2 linked regions of the Herbiconiux aconitum genome follow. The protein of the gene in region 2 binds, or shares a complex with, the protein of the main gene of each other region. Links are inferred from orthologs where the notes say so. Each region holds a gene or a part of one and is shown on either strand. Other genes may lie near its edges.

Region 1 (8,383 bases), 510 kb from region 2 along the record:
GCGTCGTGGTCACGGTGTCCTCGGGTTCGTTCGTGCGGTTCGCCGCTGTTCGCGGCAGGCACCTATCGCCCAGACTCTACTCGTCGCACCCCACCACTGCGGCGCACGCGAGCCCGCCGGAACGCGTCGCCGTGTGCCCGATCGCGCCTCACCACCAGCGGCGCGCAGCGGGCTCGGCGGAACGCGGCGGCGTGACGTCGCGTTCTGCGGTGAGAGCGCCCGGTGCGTGGGCTCCCGAGTGCTTCACCGCAAGACGCGCCGCAGCGGCGGCGGCGCGTAATCAGCACAGCCGCGCCGCAGCAGCGGCGGCGCGTAGCGGGCCCAGCGGAACGCGGCGGCGTGACGTCGCGTTCCGCGGTGAGAGCGCCCAGTTCGTGGGCTCCCGGGTACTTCACCGCAAGCCGCGCCGCAGCAGCGGCGGCGCGTAGACTAGCTCGGTGCTTCACGGTTTGATCGATGCGCTTTCGCGCGCCTCCACGTTCGAACGAGCCTTGGCCGAGGCCGGGCGCAATGCCGATTTCTCGTTGCCCGAGGGGCTTCGCGCCCCGCTTCTGGCCGCGATGATGAGTCGCCGCATCGAGCGCGGATTGCCGGAGGCACTCATGGTCGTCACGGCCACGGGCCGCGAGTCGGAGAAGCTCCGCGAGTCGCTCGCGAGTTTTCTGCCCGAGGCGCAGATCATCGAGTTCCCGGCGTGGGAGACGCTGCCGCACGAGCGTCTCAGCCCGAGCGCCGAGATCGTCGGCAAGCGCATCGACGCGCTCCGGCGTCTGGTCGACTGGCAGCGGGCGACGGATGCCGCGGCGGCCGACCCCGGCACCACCGCAGCCCCGGCTCCCATCGTGGTCGTCGCATCCGTTCGCGCCGCGCTGCAGCCGATCGCGTCGAATCTCACCGAGCTCGACACCATCGAGCTGGTGCGTGGCGCACGCGGTTTCGACCTCTCGGCGCTCAGCCGGCAACTGGTCGAGCTCGCCTACTCCCGGGTCGACATGGTCACGCGGCGCGGCGAGTACGCGGTGCGCGGCGGCATCCTCGACGTCTTCCCGCCCATCGCCGAGCACCCGTTCCGGGTCGATTTCTTCGGCGACGAGGTGGAGGAGATCCGTGCTTTCTCGGTGGCCGATCAACGTTCGCTGCCGGACGAAGCCGACCGTGTCAGCCTTCCGCCCAGCCGCGAACTGCTGCTGAGCGACGCGGTGCGGCAGCGTGCTCGCGAGATGCAGCACGAGTTCCCGAGTCTCGCCGGCATGCTGGAGAAGATCTCGGCCGGCATCCCGGTCGAGGGCATGGAGTCGTTGGCGCCGGCGCTCCTCGACGAGCTCGTCACCGTCGCGCATTACCTGCCGGCCGGCGCGGCCATCGCCGTGGTGTCGCCCGAACGGGTCGCCACCCGGGCCGTGAATCTCTCCGAGACGAACCGCGAGTTCCTCGCCGCCGCCTGGACCGCCGCCACGGCCGGCGCGGAGGCGCCGATCGACCTGGAGTCGGGCGAGTTCATCACCCTCAACCAGCTGCGCGACGCCGCGGGCACCGAGCGTGCCTGGTGGACGCTCAGCGAATTCCAGCAGGGCCCGGCCGAAGACGACATCCTCCCCGAGCACCGCGAGATCGAGGAGCACCTCACCATCCGTGTCGCGGCCGACGCGGTGCCGAGTTTCTCCGGCAACGCCGACGGCGCCATCGACCACGTGGCGCGCCGCCTCGCCGACGACTGGACCGTCGTGGTCGTGGCCCAGGGGCAAGGCCTGGTCGAACGTGCAGCCGACGTGCTCTCCGAGCGCGAGGTGCCGGCCCGCATCGTCGACGACTTCCCGGCCGATGCCGAACCACGGATGGCGTACCTCATCCGCAGCTCGGTCGAGCACGGCTTCGAACTCCCCGAACTCAAGCTCGCCGTCATCGGCGAGACCGAGTTCTACGGCCGCACCGCCGGCTACGACACCCGTCAGGTGAAGAAGCTCGCAAGCCGCCGCAAGAATGTGGTCGACCCGCTGCAGCTCAAGACCGGCGACTTCGTGGTGCACCAGACCCACGGCATCGGCAAGTTCCTCGAGCTGACACAGCGCGAGGTGTCGTCGGGCGGCCGCAACGCGGTGAAGACCACCCGCGAATACCTGGTGATCGAATACGCGCCCTCCAAGCGTGGCTACCCCGGCGACAAGCTCTACGTGCCCACCGATCAGCTCGACCTCCTGAGCCGCTACGTGGGCGGCGAGGCGCCCGCGCTCAGCAAGATGGGCGGCAGCGACTGGTCGCAGGCGAAGGGCAAGGCGCGCAAGGCGGTACGCGACATCGCGGTGGAGCTGGTGAAGCTCTACTCGGCTCGCATGGCGTCGAAGGGCTACGCGTTCGGCCCCGACACACCCTGGCAGCACGAGCTGGAGGAGGCGTTCCCGTTCCAGGAGACGCCCGACCAGCTGACGGTGATCGACGAGGTGAAGGCCGACATGGAGCGGCCCATCCCGATGGACCGCCTGCTCTCGGGCGACGTCGGCTTCGGCAAGACCGAGATCGCGATCCGGGCGGCGTTCAAGGCGGTGCAGGAGGGCAAGCAGGTGGCGATGCTGGTGCCCACCACGCTGCTCGTGCGCCAGCACATGGAGACCTTCGCCGAGCGCTACGCCGGCTTCCCGGTGCACCTCCGGGCGCTCAGCCGGTTCCAGAGCGACAAGGAGACGAAGGAGACCATCGCGGGGCTCGCCGACGGCACGGTCGACGTCGTGATCGCGACCCATCGCATCCTGAGCGACAACATCGCCTTCAAAGACCTGGGCCTCTTGATCATCGACGAGGAGCAGCGCTTCGGCGTCGAGCACAAAGACCAGCTGAAGAAGCTCAAGACGAACGTCGACATCCTGGCGATGAGCGCGACGCCGATCCCGCGCACGCTGGAGATGGCGGTGACGGGCATCCGCGAGATGTCGACGCTGGCCACACCGCCGGAGGACCGGCATCCGATTCTCACCTTCGTGGGGCCGTACTCCGACAAGCAGGTGGGCGCGGCCATCCGACGCGAGCTGCTGCGTGAGGGCCAGGTGTTCTTCGTGCACAACCGGGTGTCGTCGATCAACCGGGTCGCGGCGCAGATCGCAGAGCTCGTGCCCGAAGCACGGGTCGCCGTGGCGCACGGTCAGATGAACGAGCACGTGCTGGAGCAGGTGATCGTCGACTTCTGGGAGCGCAAGTTCGACGTGCTGGTGTCGACCACGATCATCGAGACCGGTATCGACATCGCCAACGCGAACACGTTGATCGTCGACCGTGCCGACAAATACGGGCTGTCGCAGCTGCATCAGCTGCGCGGGCGGGTGGGCCGTGGACGCGAGCGGGCGTATGCCTACCTGCTGTTCGACGAGAACAAGCCGCTGTCGGAGACGGCGAACGACCGGCTCTCGACGCTGGCGGCCAACAACGAGCTCGGCTCGGGCATCCAGGTGGCGCTGAAAGACCTCGAGATCCGCGGCGCGGGAAACCTGCTCGGCGGCGAGCAGGCCGGGCACATCGCCGGGGTCGGGTTCGATCTGTATCTGCGCATGATCGGCGAAGCCGTGTCGGCGTTCCGTGGCGACGTCGCCGAGGGGCAGACCGAGCTGCGACTCGAGCTGCCCGTGGATGCGCACATCCCTGAGGATTACGTCGACAGCGAGCGGCTGCGCCTCGAGGCCTACCAGAAGCTGTCGACGGCGTCGGCACCCACCGCGTCCGACGACTCGATCGACCACGTGATCGAAGAGCTCACCGACCGCTACGGCGAACCGCCGGTTCAGGTCGCGAACCTCATCGCGGTGTCGCGACTGCGGCGCCACGCGCAGAAGGCGGGGCTCAGCGAGGTGGTGACGATGGGGTCGAACCTGCGGGTGGCGCCGGCCGACCTCGCCGATTCGATCCAGGTGCGGCTGCAGCGGATGTACCCCGGCGCGAAGTACTTCGCGCAGACCTCAGCGGTCTCGGTGCCGATGCCGGTCGTCGACGGCAAGCCCCTGGCCGACTCCGAGCTCATCGCCTGGGCGCAGGGCCTCCTCGACGCGATCTTCGCCCCCGCTGGGCATCCTGCCGCCACCCCCGCACCGTAGCCTCCACGCCACCTTCGACGGCGACTCCTGCCGCTATTTGACCGTCCGGTGCGTGGCCGCGCGCATGCTATAAACGATCGAGGCAACACGTGTCGACGACGCGCGGCCGGCTCGAGGGGGGCGCGAATGCGCGGACGACGATGGATGCGCGCGAAGACGGGAGCTGCGATAGCGGCCCTCCTCGTCGTCGGTGGAATCGCGACCGCGAATCCCGCCTCGGCGAATCCGGCGTCGGCTCGCACGATCGACGCGACGGCAGGGCCGTTGCAACTCGGAGTGCCGTGGGCGCAGACTCTTGATGCTCGGTGGGAACCCGATCCGGCCGCACCGCTTCCCTCGACGACGCGGCAGTTGTCGGTCGTGGTGCCCCGCGCGCTGTTCGACTTCCAGTCGACCTTCGCTGCGATGCTGGGGGGCAAGCAGCGAAATCCTGTGACCGTGACCGCGGCTGACGCGGCGACCAGGACAATCACCGTGGACATTCCCGAGGGGTACTTCGCCACGCCGGAAGGGCAGCCGGGAATGGCCTCCGGCTCTCCCCGCTACTCCTTGTATCTGCAGGCGGCTAGACCGATGCCGGACGACATCCAACTCGGCCCCTTCGGCTTCCCCGGCGAATACCGCTCCTCCGCAATCGCCTCCATCGGGTTCTCCGCCGGTGGCCCGGGAGCCACCGACCACAGTCGCACCGTCGTCGCGGTCGACGCGTCCCGCTACGCCTCCGAATCGGTGTTCGGGATCGATCCCGCGGACGAACTCACCGCGGCTGCGGGAGAGACCCTCACGATCGTGGGCGGGCCCCTGCTCGATCCAGGAGCCTCTGCGACGCTCTCGCTGGGCTTCGATCGTGACTCGGTGCCGATGCCTGTGACCGTGTCGCCGGATGCGATCAGCCTGAGCGTGCCCTCGAAGAGTGCGATGAGTGGTCTTCTGAATCGTCACGCCATCGTCACCGTTACCGGGATGGGTGATCGCACCTCCTTCCGGCTCGAGGTGCCTCTGACGATCGTCAACCATCCGACGGCCGGCCCCGGAGTCACCACCCGCATCGCCGGCGTCGATCGTTACGCAGCAGCTGTGGCCTACAGCGGCATCCAATTCCCCCCTTACTCCGGCAGCGGGCGTTCGGTCTTCCTCGCCGCAGGAGCGAAGTACCCGGATGCGCTGAGTGGTGCCGCAGCAGCCGCGCATGTCGGCGGCCCTTTGCTCCTAATGGCGGCCGATTCACCAAGCACCGTCTTTCTGGTCGGCTCGGCAGCTCAGGGCGCGGGTGCAAGCGACATCTGGACCATCGGCGGGCCGGCTTCGGTGTCGTATGCCGACAGCCTCAACGTCGCCGGTTTGGCCGGTACGACCGGGCCCTGGCGCGTCGAAGGGGAGGACAGATACGAAGTCTCTCGCAGAACCGCCGACACTTTCTGGCCCGACGGTGCGGACACCGTCTTCATCGCCACGGGGGAGAACTTTCCCGATGCCCTCGCTGCCGTCCCGGCGGCCGCGTCACAAGGAGCGCCCGTCATCCTCGTGGCGGGCTCGCAAACGGAGCTCGACCAGAGCACGCTCGCCGAATTGGACAAGCTCGAGCCGAGCCACGTCGTGATCGTTGGCGGCCCGGTCTCGGTGTCTCCGGGCATCGCGAGTCAGCTCGGCGCCCGTGGCGCCGGAGATGTCGAACGCATCACCGGTTCCGACCGGTATGAGGTCGCGACCGCGGTCAACAGAAGGTTCTTCCCGACCGCCGAGGAAGCTTTCGTCGCCACAGGGGCGACTTTTGCCGACGCTTTGGCAGGAGGGGTGCTCGCGGCCTCGAAGCACGCCCCGCTCTTGCTCGTGCGCCCGGACTGCATTCCGACCTCCGCTCATGCCGCGCTCGACGAATGGGATGTTTCGCGCACCACGCTCCTCGGAGGTCCAGCCAGTCTCGGGCCGGCAGTGGAGGATCTCGTGCCCTGCCGCTGACGCGCCGCCGCGTGGCATGGGAGGCTTGAGGAATGCCTGAGATTCCCGACGCACCGACCAAGCTCGACCAGCTCGTCGAGGTGACCGCGGTGCTGCGCGCACCCGGCGGATGCCCGTGGGACGCCGACCAGACGCACGCGAGCCTCGTGCAGTACCTCGTGGAGGAGACGCACGAGCTGATCGAGGCGATCGAGTCCGGCGACCGCGAGGAGATGATCGAGGAGCTCGGCGACGTGCTCTACCAGGTGATCTTCCACGCCGATATCGCCTCGCACACCCCGGGCGAGGACTTCGACATCCAGGATGTCGCGGCGCACATGACCGCGAAGATGGTGGGCCGGCATCCGCATGTCTTCGGCGACCTCGAGCTCGAGACGGCCGACGACGTCGTGGCCGCCTGGGACGGCTTCAAGGCCGCGGAGAAGCCCTCGCGCACGAGTGTGCTCGACGGCATCCCGCTCGGCATGCCGTCGCTGGCGCTCGCTGACAAGTTGATCGGTCGCGCGCAGAAGGTCGGCGTGCTCGACGAGGATGCGCCGCCCGTCGTGCCGGTCGCCTCGGAAGACGAGCTCGGCCCGTTGCTGTTGGCCATCGTCGCGTCGGCGAAATCCCAGGGCCTCGACGCCGAGCGCGCCCTCCGCACCACCCTCCGTGGCCTCCGCGAGGAGATCGCGGCAGCGGAGTCCGCCCCGCCGGCGCAGTGACCCCCTCTGCTCTGCACGTCCAAACGACGGAGTGTCGAGCAGGATGCGGCGCCAGAGTCCGTCGTTCCCGTCATCGTGGGGAATACTCCGTCGTGAGGGCGCGAGCGGCGGCGGCATGAGCGCTTCTGTGCGAGTCGGTAATCTGGAGCAATGGCTTCCCCCGTTTCACCGCCCCGCGGCATGCGCGATTTCCTGCCTGCTGAGAAGGCGAAGCGCGAGCGCGCGCTCGGCGTCATCCGCGCGAGCTACGCCGCCCACGGCTTCGACGAGATCGAGACCCCCGTGGTCGAAGACTTCGGGCGCCTGCACTCCGGCCTCGGCGGCGACAACGAGAAGCTCGCGTTCAACGTGATGAAGCGCGGCCTCGACGCCGACGCGCTGCGCGCAGCCGCCGACGCCGACGACCCCGACGCGCTCGCCGACCTCGGCCTGCGGTTCGACCTCACCGTGCCCCTCGCCCGCTTCTACGCCACCCACCGCGCGAACCTGCCGCAGGTCTTCCGCGCGGTGCAGATCGCCCCGGTCTGGCGGGCTGAACGCCCGCAGAAGGGGCGCTACCGCCAGTTCGTGCAGTGCGACATCGACATCATCGGTGAGGGCGGCATCCTGGCCGAGATCGAGTTGCTCACGGCCACGCTCGCCGCGCTCGACGCGCTGGGCCTCGAGGGCTGCAGCATCCGCATCAACGACCGCCGCCTGCTGATCGGCATGCTGGAGGCCTTCGGGTTCGCCGAGGCCGAGCACGCCTCCGTTCTCATCACCATCGACAAGCTCGACAAGGTCGGGCCCAGCGGCGTCGTCGAAGAGCTTCGAGGCCGCGAAGCGACCCCCGCGGCCGTCGAGGCTCTCGAGGCCTACTTCGCCGGTGCGCCTGCGCAGGCGGCGGGGCTCGCCGAGGCCGAGATCGCCGCCGCACTGCCCGCAGGGGTGGCCCCGGATGCGGTCGCCCAGCTCGCCGCCATCGGGCTGGCCCTCCGCGAAGCCGGCGTGGCCGGCGTGCTGAAGTTCGACCCCTTCCTCGTGCGGGGGATGGGCTACTACACCGGCACCATCTTCGAGATCGAGCACCCCGACTACTCCTTCTCACTCGGCGGCGGAGGGCGCTACGACGGCATGATCGGCCGCTTCCTCGGCGAGGAGGTGCCGGCCTGCGGGTTCTCGATCGGGTTCGAGCGCATCATCGATCTGATCGACGAACCCGAGGCGACGCACGCTGAGGCGATCGTGCTCGTGCACGACAAAGCCGCCGACCCCACCCGCCTCCTCGCGCTGAAGGCGCAGCTGGTGGCCCGTGGCGCGCGCGTGCGCCTGGAGCGACGCACGAAGAACCTCACTCCGCTGCTCGATCGGGCCGCCGCGGCCGGGTTCACGAGCTTCGCCCTGGTCGGCCGGGAGACGACGGATGCGGCCGAGCTCGACCTGAAATCGCTCTCGGCTTAACCGAAAAGCCGTTGTGGTGACAGATGCATAGCTGAGCTATGTATAGTAGTTGACCGTGAACAACGACATCACTTCCCCCAGCACAGCAACCACCATCGACACCCGATCCGAACTCTCCGAACTGCTCTCCGACCTCGTGTCGGTGACGAACCGCCTCACCCGTATCGCCGCTCAGGCGACCGGCGAGTCCACCTCTCCCGCCAC
Region 2 (12,703 bases):
TCGCGAGCTCGGCGGCCCGCACTGTCGTCTTACTGACCGCGACGCGGGCCAGTTCGTCTTTGACGTCGGCGGTGAGTGCCAATATGCAAACCTTCTTCTGTTGACGGGCATTCTTTCACGTGCTGTTCACCGAATGGGAGGAACACGAATCCCTCGCCCCGGCCGCGGAGTCACTCCCGACCGAGGTCGCGGTGTTTGACGTTCACGACGACCCCGGGGAACGTGCCGATCTTCTCGGCGAGTTCACGCGCGATGGCGACGGAGCGGTGCTTGCCGCCCGTGCAGCCGATGGCGATGGTCGCGTGCCGCTTGTTCTCCCGCTGATACCCCGCGAGAACGGGTTCGAGTGCTTTGGCGTAGGCGTCGACGAACTCCCGCGCACCGGACTGGCCGAGCACGTATTCGCTCACGTCGGAGTCGAGGCCGGTGTGGGCGCGGAGCTCCGGCACCCAGAACGGGTTCGGCAGGAACCGCGCGTCGGCGATCCCGTCGGCGTCGGTGGGAGCGCCGTACTTGAAACCGAAACTCATCACGGTCACCTGCACTCCCGCGGTGTCGGCGGCCGAGAACCGCTCCTGCACCACGGTGGCGAGCTGGTGGATGTTGAGATCGGAGGTGTCGATCACGATGTCGCTCGACTCGCGGATGGGGCTCAGCCGCGAGCGCTCGGCGCCGATGCCGTCGAGCAGCGTGCCGTTGCCCTGCAGCGGATGGGGGCGCCGCACCTGCTCGAAGCGCCGCACCAGCGCTTGATCGGTGGCCTCGAGGAAGACAACGCGCAACTGGATGCCGCCACGGAGGTCTTTGATGATCTCCTGCAGGTCGGAGAAGAAGTCGCGACCGCGCACATCCACCACGGCGGCGATGCGCGGCAGAGTCGACCCGGCGTGCTCGGCGAGATCGACCAGCGGCCGCAGCATCTGCGGCGGCAGATTGTCGACCACGTACCAGCCGAGGTCTTCGAGGGCGTTGGCGACGGTCGAACGACCCGCACCGGACATGCCCGTGACGATCAGCACTTCCTGTTGCTGGGGTGGTTCCGGGGTCATCGTGCGCTTTCGCTTCGAAATGGGATCGTGTGTCTAGCCTATCGACAGGAGTAGGCCTATCGGCACGGATCGGTCACCGAGACAGGGTCGAACGGATGCTCTCCGCCAGCGTCGGTCCGATTCCCTTGACCTCGGCGATGGCCGCCGAGTCGGCTTTCTTCAACTCCGACACCGAACCGAAGTGCTTCAGCAGCTCGCGCACCCGCGACGGGCCGAGCCCGGGAACCTCGCTCAGCACGCTCGAGATGTCGCGCTTGCGCCTGGCCCGCTGGTGGGTGATGGCGAAGCGGTGCGCTTCGTCTCGGATGCGCTGGATCATGAACAGGGCCTCGCTGCCGCGCGGCAGGATCACCGGGTAATCGGTGTCGGGCAGCCAGACCTCTTCGAGCCGCTTCGCGATGCCGGCCAGGAAGATACCCTGCACCCCGGATTCCTCGAGGGCCCGCGCCGCCGCGTTCACCTGCGGCTGCCCGCCGTCGACGATGAGGAGATTCGGCGGGTAGGCGAACTTCTTCCTCCGCTCCTGCACGACCAGCTCCTCCGCAGTGCTCTCATCGGGGCCTTCGCCCTCGGTGAAGGTCTGGTCGGGAAGCGCCGACGCATCCGTCGCAGCCTCGGCCGGCTGGTCTTTCAGGTAGGCCAGACGCCGCGTGATCACCTGGTAGATCGACTCGGTGTCGTCGGTTGAGTCGGCGATCGAGAAACGGCGGTACTGGTCTTTACGGGCCAGGCCGTCTTCGAACACCACCATCGAGGCGACGATGTTCGTGCCGGCCAGGTGCGAGACGTCGTAGCACTCCATCCGGAGCGGCGCATCCGTCATTCCCAGCGCCTCCTGGATGTCGGTGAGCGCCTGCGACCGCGCCACGAAGTCGGAGGAGCGGCGGGTCTTGTAGAGCATGAGGTTGTTCTTCGCGTTCATCGACGCGGTCTGCATGAGAGCGGCCTTCTCGCCGCGCTGCGCCGTGTGCAGCACGACCTTGCCCTTCGCGCGCCGCTCCCCCAGCCAGGTCTCGAGCTCGGCCGTGTCGTCGGGCAGGGCCGGCACGATGATCTCGCGGGGCGGCACATCGCCCTCGTAGGCCTGCTGCAGGATCGAGTCGACCAGTTCGGCGGTGTCGACGTCGATCTCTTTGTCGACCGTCCACGAACGCTCACCGCGGATGCGCCCACCGCGCACGATGAACTGCTGCACACTGGCGGCCAACTCGTCGTGCTCCACCCCGAAGACGTCGGCGTCGACACCGTCGCGCAGCACGACCGCGCTCTTCGCGAGCACGGCTTCCAGCGCCTGCAACTGGTCGCGGTACTTCGCGGCCGCCTCGTAGTCCTGCCGCTCGGAGGCCTTCTTCATGTTCTTGCGCGCCGCCGTCACGAAGCGGGAGTCGCCGCCCGCCATGAACGCCACGAAGTCGTCGACGATCTCGCGATGCTCCTCGATCGTCACCCGGCCGGAGCACGGGCCGCCGCAGCGACCGATCTGGCCCGGAAAACACGGCCGGCCGGTCTGCATCGCATGCTTGTAGCTCGAATCGGAGCAGGTGCGGATGGGGAACGCCTTGATCATCAAGTCGATGGTGTCTTTCACCGCCCAGATCTTCGGGTAGGGCCCGAAGTAACGGGCGCCCTTGATGCGATGGTTGCGCGTCACCATCACCCGCGGTGCCTCGTCGCCCAGCGTCACCGCCATGAAGGGGTAGGTCTTGTCGTCACGGAATTTGACGTTGAAGGGCGGGTCGAACTCCTTGATCCAGGTGTATTCGAGCTGCAGCGACTCGACATCCGTCGCCACCACCGTCCACTCCACGCCCGCGGCCGTGGTGACCATGCGCCGGGTGCGTTCGTGCAGGCTGCGGAGGGGTGCGAAGTAGTTGCTGAGACGCGCCCGGAGGTTCTTCGCCTTGCCGACGTAGAGCACGCGCCCGGATGCGTCTTTGAAACGATAGACGCCTGGTTGCGTGGGGATCTCCCCCGCTTTCGGGCGGTACGAAACAGTGTTTGCCATGGTTGATCCAATTCTCGCATCCGGCGCCGACATCGAGCGCGTCTACGATCGGTGTGGAGTACGCGATGAGCGGACAGGAAGCAGGTGCGTGATGGGTGTCAAGCGTCGACAACCTCGGCGACCCGTGCGTCGGAGCGCGGCCGGCTCGACGGCGACCGCCACGAAGGCCGTCTTGATCGCCTTCGAGCGCTGGTATGCGCGGCACCTGGTGTCCGTCGGAGACGACCACCTTCCGACCGACCGGACCGTTGCGCTGCTCAGCGATCTCTTCGACCGTAGCCGGGGCGCGCTGCACGCCCCGACCGCCCCGGTGCTTGAGGGCCTGCTCGCCGGCATCGACGACGATCCCGAGCGCGCAGGCGAGCTGCCGGATGTCATCCAGACGCTCGAGCACTACCTCGACTTCGCCGTGGAGACCGGCTCCTGGTCGGGCACCGACGATGAGATCGACGAGAGCGCGGAGCTCCTCGAAGTTGCGTTCGAACTGAGCACGGCGCTGCTCGGGTTCCTCGTGGACTCCCTCGACGAGGTCGAAGACGTTCCGGTGGATCGAGCCCGCGCTGCCCTGGAGACCCTGGCCCCGCCTTTGCGCACGCCTGAAGCGCTGCTCGGGCGTCTGCGGGACGTTCTCGGAGGCGTCGATTCGACCGAACCGGGCGACGTGGCGGTTCAACGCGTCATCGGTCTGCTCTGCGTGGCCGTCGATCCGGGCTTGCTGCCAGAGAGGTCGGAGAAGCGCATCCAGGCGATGCTCGACACCGCAGCCGGTGCCACCGTCGACCAGGCCCGAATGGCCGACGTCGACACGACACGGATGCTGGCCCTCCTCGAGGGGGACGGGCTGATCGAACGGGTCAAGACGTCGGGAATCGACCGCTTCGAGACGCCGGAGGACCTGCGACCGGCACTGGCCGATGCGGTCGTGGAGATCGCCGACGAGTTGGGCCTCCTCGACGACGACGTGATCAATCCGCACCCGGCCGGAACCGCCCTGCAGGTGAAGGTCGCCGTCGTCGGCACGGAGCCGGCCGAATGGCGACGGCTGCTGCTGGCCGCCGAGTCCGATCTCGGAGAGCTGCACCTCGCCGCCCAGCTGAGCCTGGATTGGCCGAACGAGGAGCCCCACGAGTTCACGGTGGCGGGCGAGCCCGACACCGTGTTCACGTCCTTCGGCCGGGTCACGAGCGATGCCTCTGCCGGAGCGGGCGTCGGGGTCGTTGCCGACACGGATGACGCTGAAGACGATCGGATCGACGAGAACGACGTGCAACTCGGCGAGCTGCTCATCGACGTCGGAGACGAGATCGAGTATCGCTACGGTGTCGAACCGCGTCGGCTGGTCATCAGGCTGGAGCGGATCGGAGAACCCGATGGCGGCCCGCTCCCCCGCTGCGTGGGAGCAACGGCCGGCATCGACCTCGTCGAGGCCGACGGACTCCTCGCGTCGCTCCGGCTGCGCTGACCGCGTGCGCTGACCTCGTGCGCTGACCGCGTGAGCAGGCCACTCGCGACGGGTCAGCGTTTGGCCGGCGCCGCCAGAACCTCTTTGAGGAAGCGACCGGTGTGGCTCGCCTCGACCTTCGCGACCTTCTCCGGGGTGCCGGTGGCGATGATGGTTCCGCCGCCCGATCCACCTTCGGGACCGAGGTCGATCAGCCAGTCGGCCGACTTGATCACGTCGAGGTTGTGCTCGATCACGATCACCGTGTTTCCCTTGTCGACCAGACTGTTGAGCACCAGCAAGAGCTTGCGCACGTCTTCGAAGTGCAGACCGGTGGTCGGCTCGTCGAGAACGTAGATGCTACGGCCGTTCGACCGCCGCTGCAGCTCGGTGGCGAGCTTCACGCGTTGCGCCTCGCCGCCGCTCAACGTGGTGGCACTTTGGCCCAGACGCACGTAGCCGAGGCCCACCTCGACCAGGGTGTTCAGGAAGCGGTGGATCGCGGAGATCGGCTCGAAGAACTCGGCCGCCTCGGAGATCGGCATGTCGAGCACCTCGGCGATGTTCTTGCCCTTGTAGTGCACGGCCAGGGTGTCGCGGTTGTAGCGCGCACCACCGCAGACCTCGCACGCCACGTAGACGTCGGGCAGGAAGTTCATCTCGATCTTGATCGTGCCGTCGCCCGAGCAGGCCTCGCAGCGGCCGCCCTTGACGTTGAACGAGAACCGGCCCGGCAGGTAGCCACGGGCTTTGGCCTCCGCGGTCTCGGAGAAGAGGGTGCGGATGCGGTCGAACACGCCCGTGTACGTCGCCGGGTTCGAGCGCGGGGTGCGGCCGATCGGCGCCTGGTCGACGTGCACCACCTTGTCGAGATTGTCGAGCCCAGTGACGCGCTTGTGCTTGCCCGGGAGCTTGCGCGCTCCGTTCAGCTGATTGGCCATCACCCGGTAAAGGATGTCGTTGACGAGACTGGACTTGCCCGATCCGCTCACGCCGGTGACCGCGGTCATCACGCCGAGCGGGAAGTCGGCCGTGACCTTCTTGAGGTTGTTGGCTTCGGCGTCGACGACCGTGATAATCCGCTTCCGGTCGATCGGGCGACGCTTCTTCGGCGTCTCGATCGACTTGCGACCCGAGAGGTAGTCTCCGGTGAGCGAGCGGGTGTTCGCGAGCAATTCGTCGTAGTGACCCGAATGAACGACGGTTCCACCGTTCACACCGGCGCCGGGACCGATGTCGACGATCCAGTCGGCCGTGCGGATGGTGTCTTCGTCGTGCTCCACCACGATCAGCGTGTTGCCGAGGCTCTTCAGTTTCACCAGGGTCTCGATCAGGCGCCGGTTGTCGCGCTGATGCAGACCGATCGACGGTTCGTCGAGCACGTAGAGCACCCCGGTGAGGCCCGAGCCGATCTGAGTGGCAAGACGGATGCGCTGAGCCTCGCCGCCCGAGAGCGACCCGGCCGCGCGCGACAAGCTGAGGTAGTTCAGGCCGACCTCGATCAAGAAGTCGAGACGTGCCTTGATCTCGCGCAGCACCTGGGCGGCGATCATCGCCTCACGGTCGGTCAGGTTCAGCTTGCCCATGAACGACTGGGCTTCGATCAGGCTGAGCTCCGCGACATCCGCGATGCTGTGCGAATCGACGGTGACCGCGAGGACTTCGGGCTTCAGACGCTTGCCGTCGCAGACGGGGCAGGGCACCTCGCGGAGGTATTCGCCCCAGCGCGCACGCTGCGAATCGGAGTCGGCCTGGAGGAACTGGCGCTCGATGTAGGGCATCACTCCCTCGAAGCCCGAGGTGTAGCTCATCTCACGGCCGTAGCGGTTCTTCCACTTGACCTTGACCTCGAAGTTGTCGCCGCGCAGGATCGCCTCCTGCACGTCGGGCTTCAACTTCTTCCACGGCGTGCTCAGCGAGAAGTCGAGATCGCGGGCCAGGCCCTCGAGTAGCTTCTCGTAGTACTGGAAGAGACCCTTGCCCTGCGTGGTCCACGGGATAATCACGCCGTCGTTGATGCTGAGGTCTTCGTCGCCCAGCAGGAGGTCTTGGTCGACCGACATCCGCGTGCCGAGGCCGGAGCATTCCGGGCAGGCGCCGAACGGCGCGTTGAACGAGAAGGTTCGCGGCTCGATCTCGGTGAGCTGAATGGGGTGCTGGTTGGGGCAGGACAGCTTCTCGGAGAAGGTCTGCCATGCCTCGGGGCCGTTCTCGTCGACGTAGTTGATCTGCACCAGCCCGTCGGTGAGCCGCAGAGCGGTCTCGAGGGAGTCGGTGAGCCGCCCGAGGATCTCGGGGCCGGCCACCAGGCGATCGACCACGACCGAGATGTCGTGCTTGATCTGTTTCTTGAGCTTCGGCGGCTCGGTCAGCTGAATGAGGTCACCGTCGACGATCGCCCGGGAGTAGCCGCTCGCGGAGAGCTCTTTGAACAGGTCGACGAACTCGCCCTTCTTCTGCGAGACGACGGGGCTGAGGATCTGGTAGCGGATGCCCGGCTCGAGTTCCATGAGCTGGTCGGCGATCTGCTGCACGGTCTGAGCCGAGATGGTCTCACCGCAGATCGGACAGTGCGGGATGCCGATGCGCGCCCAGAGCAGCCGCATGTAGTCGTAGATCTCGGTGATCGTGCCCACCGTCGACCGCGGGTTGCGGTTCGTGGACTTCTGATCGATCGACACCGCAGGGCTGAGCCCCTCGATGAAGTCGACGTCGGGCCGGTCGACCTGACCGAGGAACTGACGGGCGTAGGCGCTCAGCGACTCGACGTAGCGGCGCTGACCCTCGGCGAAGATGGTGTCGAAGGCGAGGCTCGACTTGCCGGAACCCGACAGCCCGGTGAACACGACGAGGGAGTCGCGTGGGATCTCGATGTCGACGTCGCGCAGGTTGTGCACCCGGGCGCCGTGGACGCTCAGTTTTCCGCTGGAACCATGGCGGAACTCCACCGGCTCGACCGGAACCGGAACGGGACGCGGGGCGATGGAATCAACGGAATCTATGCTCGAAATCGACACCCCGAAAGTCTATGTCGACCCTCCGACACTGGCGTCGGATTACGCTCACGGCAACATCGCCCGCCGCGGATTGGCGGGAATCTCGGCCCCGCGCATCCGGTCGTTTCCCAGCGAAGGGGGTCAGCTGATGTGGCCGGCCTTCTCCATCTGCCGGAGTTCGCGCTTGAGCTCGGAGACCTCGTCGCGCAGTCGCCCGGCCAGCTCGAACTTGAGTTCGGCCGCCGCCTCGAGCATCTGACTGTTCAAGTCGGCGATGATCGACTCGAGATCGTTCGCGCCGGCCGCCGCGATGCCCTCGCGGCGGAGGTTCGGAGTGGGGCTCTTCTTGCCGCGGCCCGAGCGCTCGCGCAGCAGCTCGGCGGTGTCGGCACCCTCGCGGGCCAGCGCCTCCGTGATGTCGGCGATGCGCTTGCGGAGCGGCTGCGGGTCGATGCCGTGCAAGGTGTTGTAGGCCACCTGCTTCTCGCGCCGCCGGTCGGTCTCATCGATCGCCAGCCGCATCGAGTCGGTCATCTTGTCGGCGTAGAGGTGCACCTCGCCGGAGACGTTGCGCGCCGCGCGGCCGATGGTCTGGATGAGGGAGGTCGAGGAGCGCAGGAAGCCCTCCTTGTCGGCGTCGAGGATGGCCACCAGCGACACCTCGGGCAGGTCGAGGCCCTCGCGCAGCAGGTTGATACCGACGAGCACGTCGTACACACCCATCCGCAGTTCGGTGAGCAGCTCGACGCGGCGCAGGGTGTCGACGTCGGAGTGCAGGTAACGCACCCGCACGCCGGCCTCGGTGAGGAAGTCGGTGAGCTCTTCGGCCATCTTCTTGGTGAGGGTGGTGACCAGCACGCGCTCGTCTTTCGCGGCGCGGATGCGGATCTCTTCGAGCAGGTCGTCGATCTGTCCCTTGGAGGGCTTCACGACGAGTGTCGGGTCGATCAGGCCGGTGGGGCGGATGATCTGCTCCACCACCCCGTCGGCGATGCCCATCTCGTACTTGCCGGGCGTGGCCGAAAGGTAGACGGTCTGGCCCACACGGTTCTTGAACTCGTTCCACTTCAGCGGCCGGTTGTCGAGCGCGCTCGGCAGGCGGAAACCGTGGTCGACCAGGGTGCGCTTGCGCGAGGAGTCGCCCTCGTACATTGCGCCGATCTGCGGCACCGTGACGTGGGACTCGTCGATCACCACGAGGAAGTCGTCGGGGAAGTAATCGAGCAGGCAGTGCGGTGCTTCACCAGGCATCCGCCCGTCGATGTGGCGGGAGTAGTTCTCGATGCCCGAGCAGAAGCCGATCTGCTGCATCATCTCGAGATCGAAGGTCGTGCGCATCCGGAGCCGCTGGGCTTCGAGGAGCTTGCCCTCGCGTTCGAGCACGGCCAGGCGGTCGTGCAACTCGGTCTGGATGGTCTCGATGGCGCGATGCATCACGTTGGTGTCGGCAACGTAGTGCGAACCGGGGAACACCGACACGTTGTCGAGTTTGTGCACGATCTCGCCGGTCAGCGGATGCAGGCTGTAGAGACCTTCGATCTCGTCGCCGAACATCTCGATGCGGATGGCGAGCTCTTCGTACATCGGGATGATCTCGATGGTGTCGCCGCGCACCCGGAAGTTGCCGCGCGAGAAGTCGATGTCGTTGCGCTGGTATTGCATCGAGACGAAGCGTCGGATGAGCCAGTCGCGGTCGACCTTCTGGCCGACCTGGAGAGCGATCATCGCGTTGAGGTACTGCTCGGGCGTGCCCAAGCCGTAGATGCAGGAGACGGTCGAGACCACCACGACGTCGCGACGGCTGAGCAGCGAGTTCGTGGTGGAGTGCCGGAGGCGCTCGACTTCGGCGTTGATCGAGGAGTCTTTCTCGATGAAGGTGTCGGTCTGCGGCACGTAGGCCTCTGGCTGGTAGTAGTCGTAGTAGGAGACGAAGTACTCGACCGCGTTGTTCGGCATCAACTCGCGGAACTCATTGGCCAGCTGGGCGGCCAGGGTCTTGTTGTGCGCGAGCACCAGTGTGGGGCGCTGCACCTGTTCGATGAGCCACGCAGTGGTGGCCGACTTGCCCGTTCCCGTGGCGCCGAGGAGCACGACATCCGTCTCACCGGCGTTGATGCGGCCCGCCAACTCGGCGATGGCGGCCGGTTGGTCGCCACTCGGCGTGTAGTCGCTGATGACCTCGAAGGGGTGTACGGAGCGAGTGGGTTCCATGCATTAAGTTTAGGGAGGGCCACCGACATCATGGTCGGTGCTCGCTCTCAGCGTCATGGCGGCGCATCCCCTCACCACCACCTCGAGGCAGACACACATGAGAATCGGCATCCTGACCAGCGGCGGAGACTGTCCTGGACTGAACGCGGTCATCCGTGGAGCAGTGCTCAAAGGCACCGAGATCAACGGGCAGGAGTTCGTCGGCTTCAAAGACGGCTGGCGCGGGGTCGTGAAGGGCGAGATCCTCCCGCTCGAGCGCAGCCACGTGCGCGGCATCGCCAAGCAGGGCGGCACCATTCTCGGAACCTCGCGCACCAACCCGTTCGAAGGCAACGGCGGCCCTGAGCGCATCCAGGAGACCCTCGACCGCCTCGGTATCGACGCCATCATGGCGATCGGGGGCGAAGGCACTCTCGCCGCGGCGAAGCGGCTGACGGATGCCGGACTGAAGATAGTCGGCGTGCCCAAGACCGTCGACAACGACCTCGACGCCACCGACTACACCTTCGGATTCGACACCGCCGTGGAGATCGCGACCGAGGCGATGGACCGCCTGCGCACCACGGGAGACTCGCACAGCCGGTGCATGGTGGCCGAGGTGATGGGGCGCCACGTGGGCTGGATCGCCCTGCACTCCGGCATGGCCGCGGGCGCCCATGCCATTCTGATCCCGGAGCAGAAGACGAGCATGGCGCAGGTGGCCGCATGGGTGCAGAGCGCCAACGACCGGGGTCGCGCGCCGCTGGTGGTCGTGGCGGAGGGGTTCACGCCCGATCACGCCGACGACCCGCACTCCGAGCGCGGCCTCGACGCCTTCGGCCGCCCGCGTCTCGGCGGCATCGGCGAGCGGCTCGCACCCATGATCGAAGAGCTCACCGGAATCGAGACGCGGGCGACCACGCTCGGTCACATCCAGCGCGGCGGTGTGCCGACGGCCTACGACCGGGTGCTCGCCACCCGGCTCGGCATGGCGGCATCCGACATCGTGCAGGATTCGGCCTGGGGGCAGATGGTGGCGCTTCGCGGCACCGATATCGTGACCGTCGGGTTCGAAGAAGCGCTCGGCAAGCTCAAGGTGGTGCCGCAGCACCGCTACGAAGAGGCGGCGATGCTGTTCGGGTGAGCCGCTGCTAGTTTTTACGCAAATAGAGAGGACCGGCGCCCTATATGGGGTCGGTCCTCTCTATTTGCGTAAAAACTAGCAAGCCGCACGAAAACGAAGCACGTCGCCGGGACGCAGCTGGGCCGCGCGGTCCACCGAGGCCGTCGTGAGCACGCCGATCACGGGGTAACCGCCCGTCACGGGGTGGTCGCGCAGGAACACGACCGGCTGCCCGCTCGGCGGAATCTGCACCGCGCCCACGACCATGCCCTCGCTCGGCAGCTCACCGGCGTGATCCGGCGCCCGCTCGACCGCGGCGCCGTCGTCGCCGTCGGCGCCGTCCAGCCGCACACCCACGCGGTTCGAGTCGGTGCCGACCGTCCACCTCGCGTGCAGCAACATCCGCCAGCCCGCCTCGCCGAACCAGTCGTCGCGCGGGCCGCGGGTGATCGAGAGGATGGCCGGCCCGGTTCGCGGAAGCGGTGGCGGAATGAGTGTCGTCTCCGGCCAGTCGCCCGGCGCGCCCCGCTCGTCGCCGGCCAGACCGAGCACGTCACCCTGCTGCAGAGGTGCCGGACCGAGGCTGCTCAAAACGTCGGTGGAGCGGCTGCCGAGCACTCGTTCCCCCGCGAACCCGCCGCGCACCGCGAGGTAGGAGCGGAGACCCTCCTCAGGAGCTCCCAGAGCGATCGTGTCACCGGCGAACACGACGAACGACGTACCGGCCGGGTGCGGGATGCGCGACCTGGCCTCATTCGCGCGGGCGTCGGTCTCTTCGGCGCCGGCAGAGTGACGGCCCTTGCGCGCGAACTCCGTGACGGTGGCCACCGCCGAGGCGCCGGTCAGCGCGACGAGCAGGGTGCGTGATGCGCGCAATTCGAGACCCCCGAACACGGCCTCGATGGCTGCCGCGCCCGGTTCGTTGCCCACGAGGCGATTCGCCGCGGCGTAGGCACTGCGGTCGGCCGCGCCCGAGGTTGTCACGCCGAGGTGCGCGTATCCGGGCCGGCCGGCATCCTGCAGCAGGGCGAGCGGTCCAGTGGCCATCACCTCGAAGGCGGCGGCTGCCCCGCTTGCCTCGGGGGATCCGGCCTCCCACTCCTCAGCGTTCACGAACGAACCTCACCCGCGTGCCCGGCGCGAGCAGCGCAGGATCTGCGCGCTTCACATCCCACAGCACCGCATCCGTGCGCCCGATGAGGTGCCAACCGCCGGGCGACTCCCGCGGATACACCCCGCAATATCCCGCCGCCAACGCCACCGATCCCGCCGGCACCACAGCGCGCGGAGTGTTCCGCCGCGGCACCGTGAGACGGTCGTCTTCACCAGCGAGGTACGCGAACCCGGGGGCGAAACCGATGAACGCCGCCGTCCAGAGCTGGTCGAGGTGCGCCGCGATCACACTGTCGACGGATGCGCCGCTCAGCTCCGCGACGACGGCGAGATCGGGCCCGTCGTATCGCACGGGCAGCTCCACGATCGCGCCAGGGGCGTTCCCGCCCGCGTCGTCCCTTCCGATCCCGCCCGTTGGCGTGCCCGCGACGTCGCTGCGGCCCCTTGCTCCGTCGGCCCCGCGCCCCGCTCCTGCCGGGCGGTCATCGGCAGCGCCGATCGCTGCGGTGGCGGTTGCCGTGCTGGTCGCCCAGGACACGACCGCGCCGCGCGACAGGATTCCCTGGTCAAAGGCGACGAGCACCGTGACCGCCGCCGGCACCAGGTCTGTCACGCCGGCCGGCGTGGTCGCACGCAATCGGAGGTAGAGCTCGACGACGCCCCGCGCATCCGTCGGCTCGATGAGCACGGCCGACGAGCCGAGCGGGAGCACCCGTAGTCCGGCCGCGAACGCAGCAGCATCCGCAGGCCGCGGCGCCGCCCGCCCGGTCATCGCGACGACGACGC

The links.
Region 1: the proteins of uvrA (region 2) and mfd are in contact, whole or in part, in a crystal structure (PDB 4DFC), measured with the Escherichia coli proteins. The link is inferred for Herbiconiux aconitum from one-to-one orthologs.

What each region holds. Positions count from the first base shown.
Region 1 is NZ_JANLCM010000002.1:227,836-236,218, forward strand. What follows is about bases 42-4,276. They hold mfd (transcription-repair coupling factor), read left to right. Parts: upstream 42-437; coding sequence 438-4,076; downstream 4,077-4,276. Other genes in these bases: N1027_RS12640 (cell wall-binding repeat-containing protein), read left to right, coding at 4,203-4,276. In the rest of the region: N1027_RS12630 (DUF6264 family protein), read right to left, coding at 1-13; more of N1027_RS12640, read left to right, coding at 4,277-6,035; N1027_RS12645 (nucleoside triphosphate pyrophosphohydrolase), read left to right, coding at 6,068-6,739; hisS (histidine--tRNA ligase), read left to right, coding at 6,890-8,179; N1027_RS12655 (MarR family winged helix-turn-helix transcriptional regulator), read left to right, coding at 8,235-8,383. UniProt on the Escherichia coli protein: Couples transcription and DNA repair by recognizing RNA polymerase (RNAP) stalled at DNA lesions. Mediates ATP-dependent release of RNAP and its truncated transcript from the DNA, and recruitment of nucleotide excision repair machinery to the damaged site.
Region 2 is NZ_JANLCM010000002.1:738,254-750,956, forward strand. What follows is about bases 4,370-7,793. They hold uvrA (excinuclease ABC subunit UvrA), read right to left. Parts: upstream 7,444-7,793; coding sequence 4,570-7,443; downstream 4,370-4,569. Other genes in these bases: N1027_RS15045 (IS1096 element passenger TnpR family protein), read left to right, coding at 4,370-4,516; uvrB (excinuclease ABC subunit UvrB), read right to left, coding at 7,633-7,793. In the rest of the region: DNA-binding protein WhiA, read right to left, coding at 1-82; RNase adapter RapZ, read right to left, coding at 171-1,049; excinuclease ABC subunit UvrC, read right to left, coding at 1,123-3,054; more of N1027_RS15045, read left to right, coding at 3,146-4,369; more of uvrB, read right to left, coding at 7,794-9,702; N1027_RS15060 (ATP-dependent 6-phosphofructokinase), read left to right, coding at 9,800-10,825; N1027_RS15065 (5-oxoprolinase subunit C family protein), read right to left, coding at 10,901-11,917; N1027_RS15070 (5-oxoprolinase subunit B family protein), read right to left, coding at 11,907-12,689; N1027_RS15075 (LamB/YcsF family protein), read right to left, coding at 12,686-12,703. UniProt on the Escherichia coli protein: The UvrABC repair system catalyzes the recognition and processing of DNA lesions. UvrA is an ATPase and a DNA-binding protein. A damage recognition complex composed of 2 UvrA and 2 UvrB subunits scans DNA for abnormalities.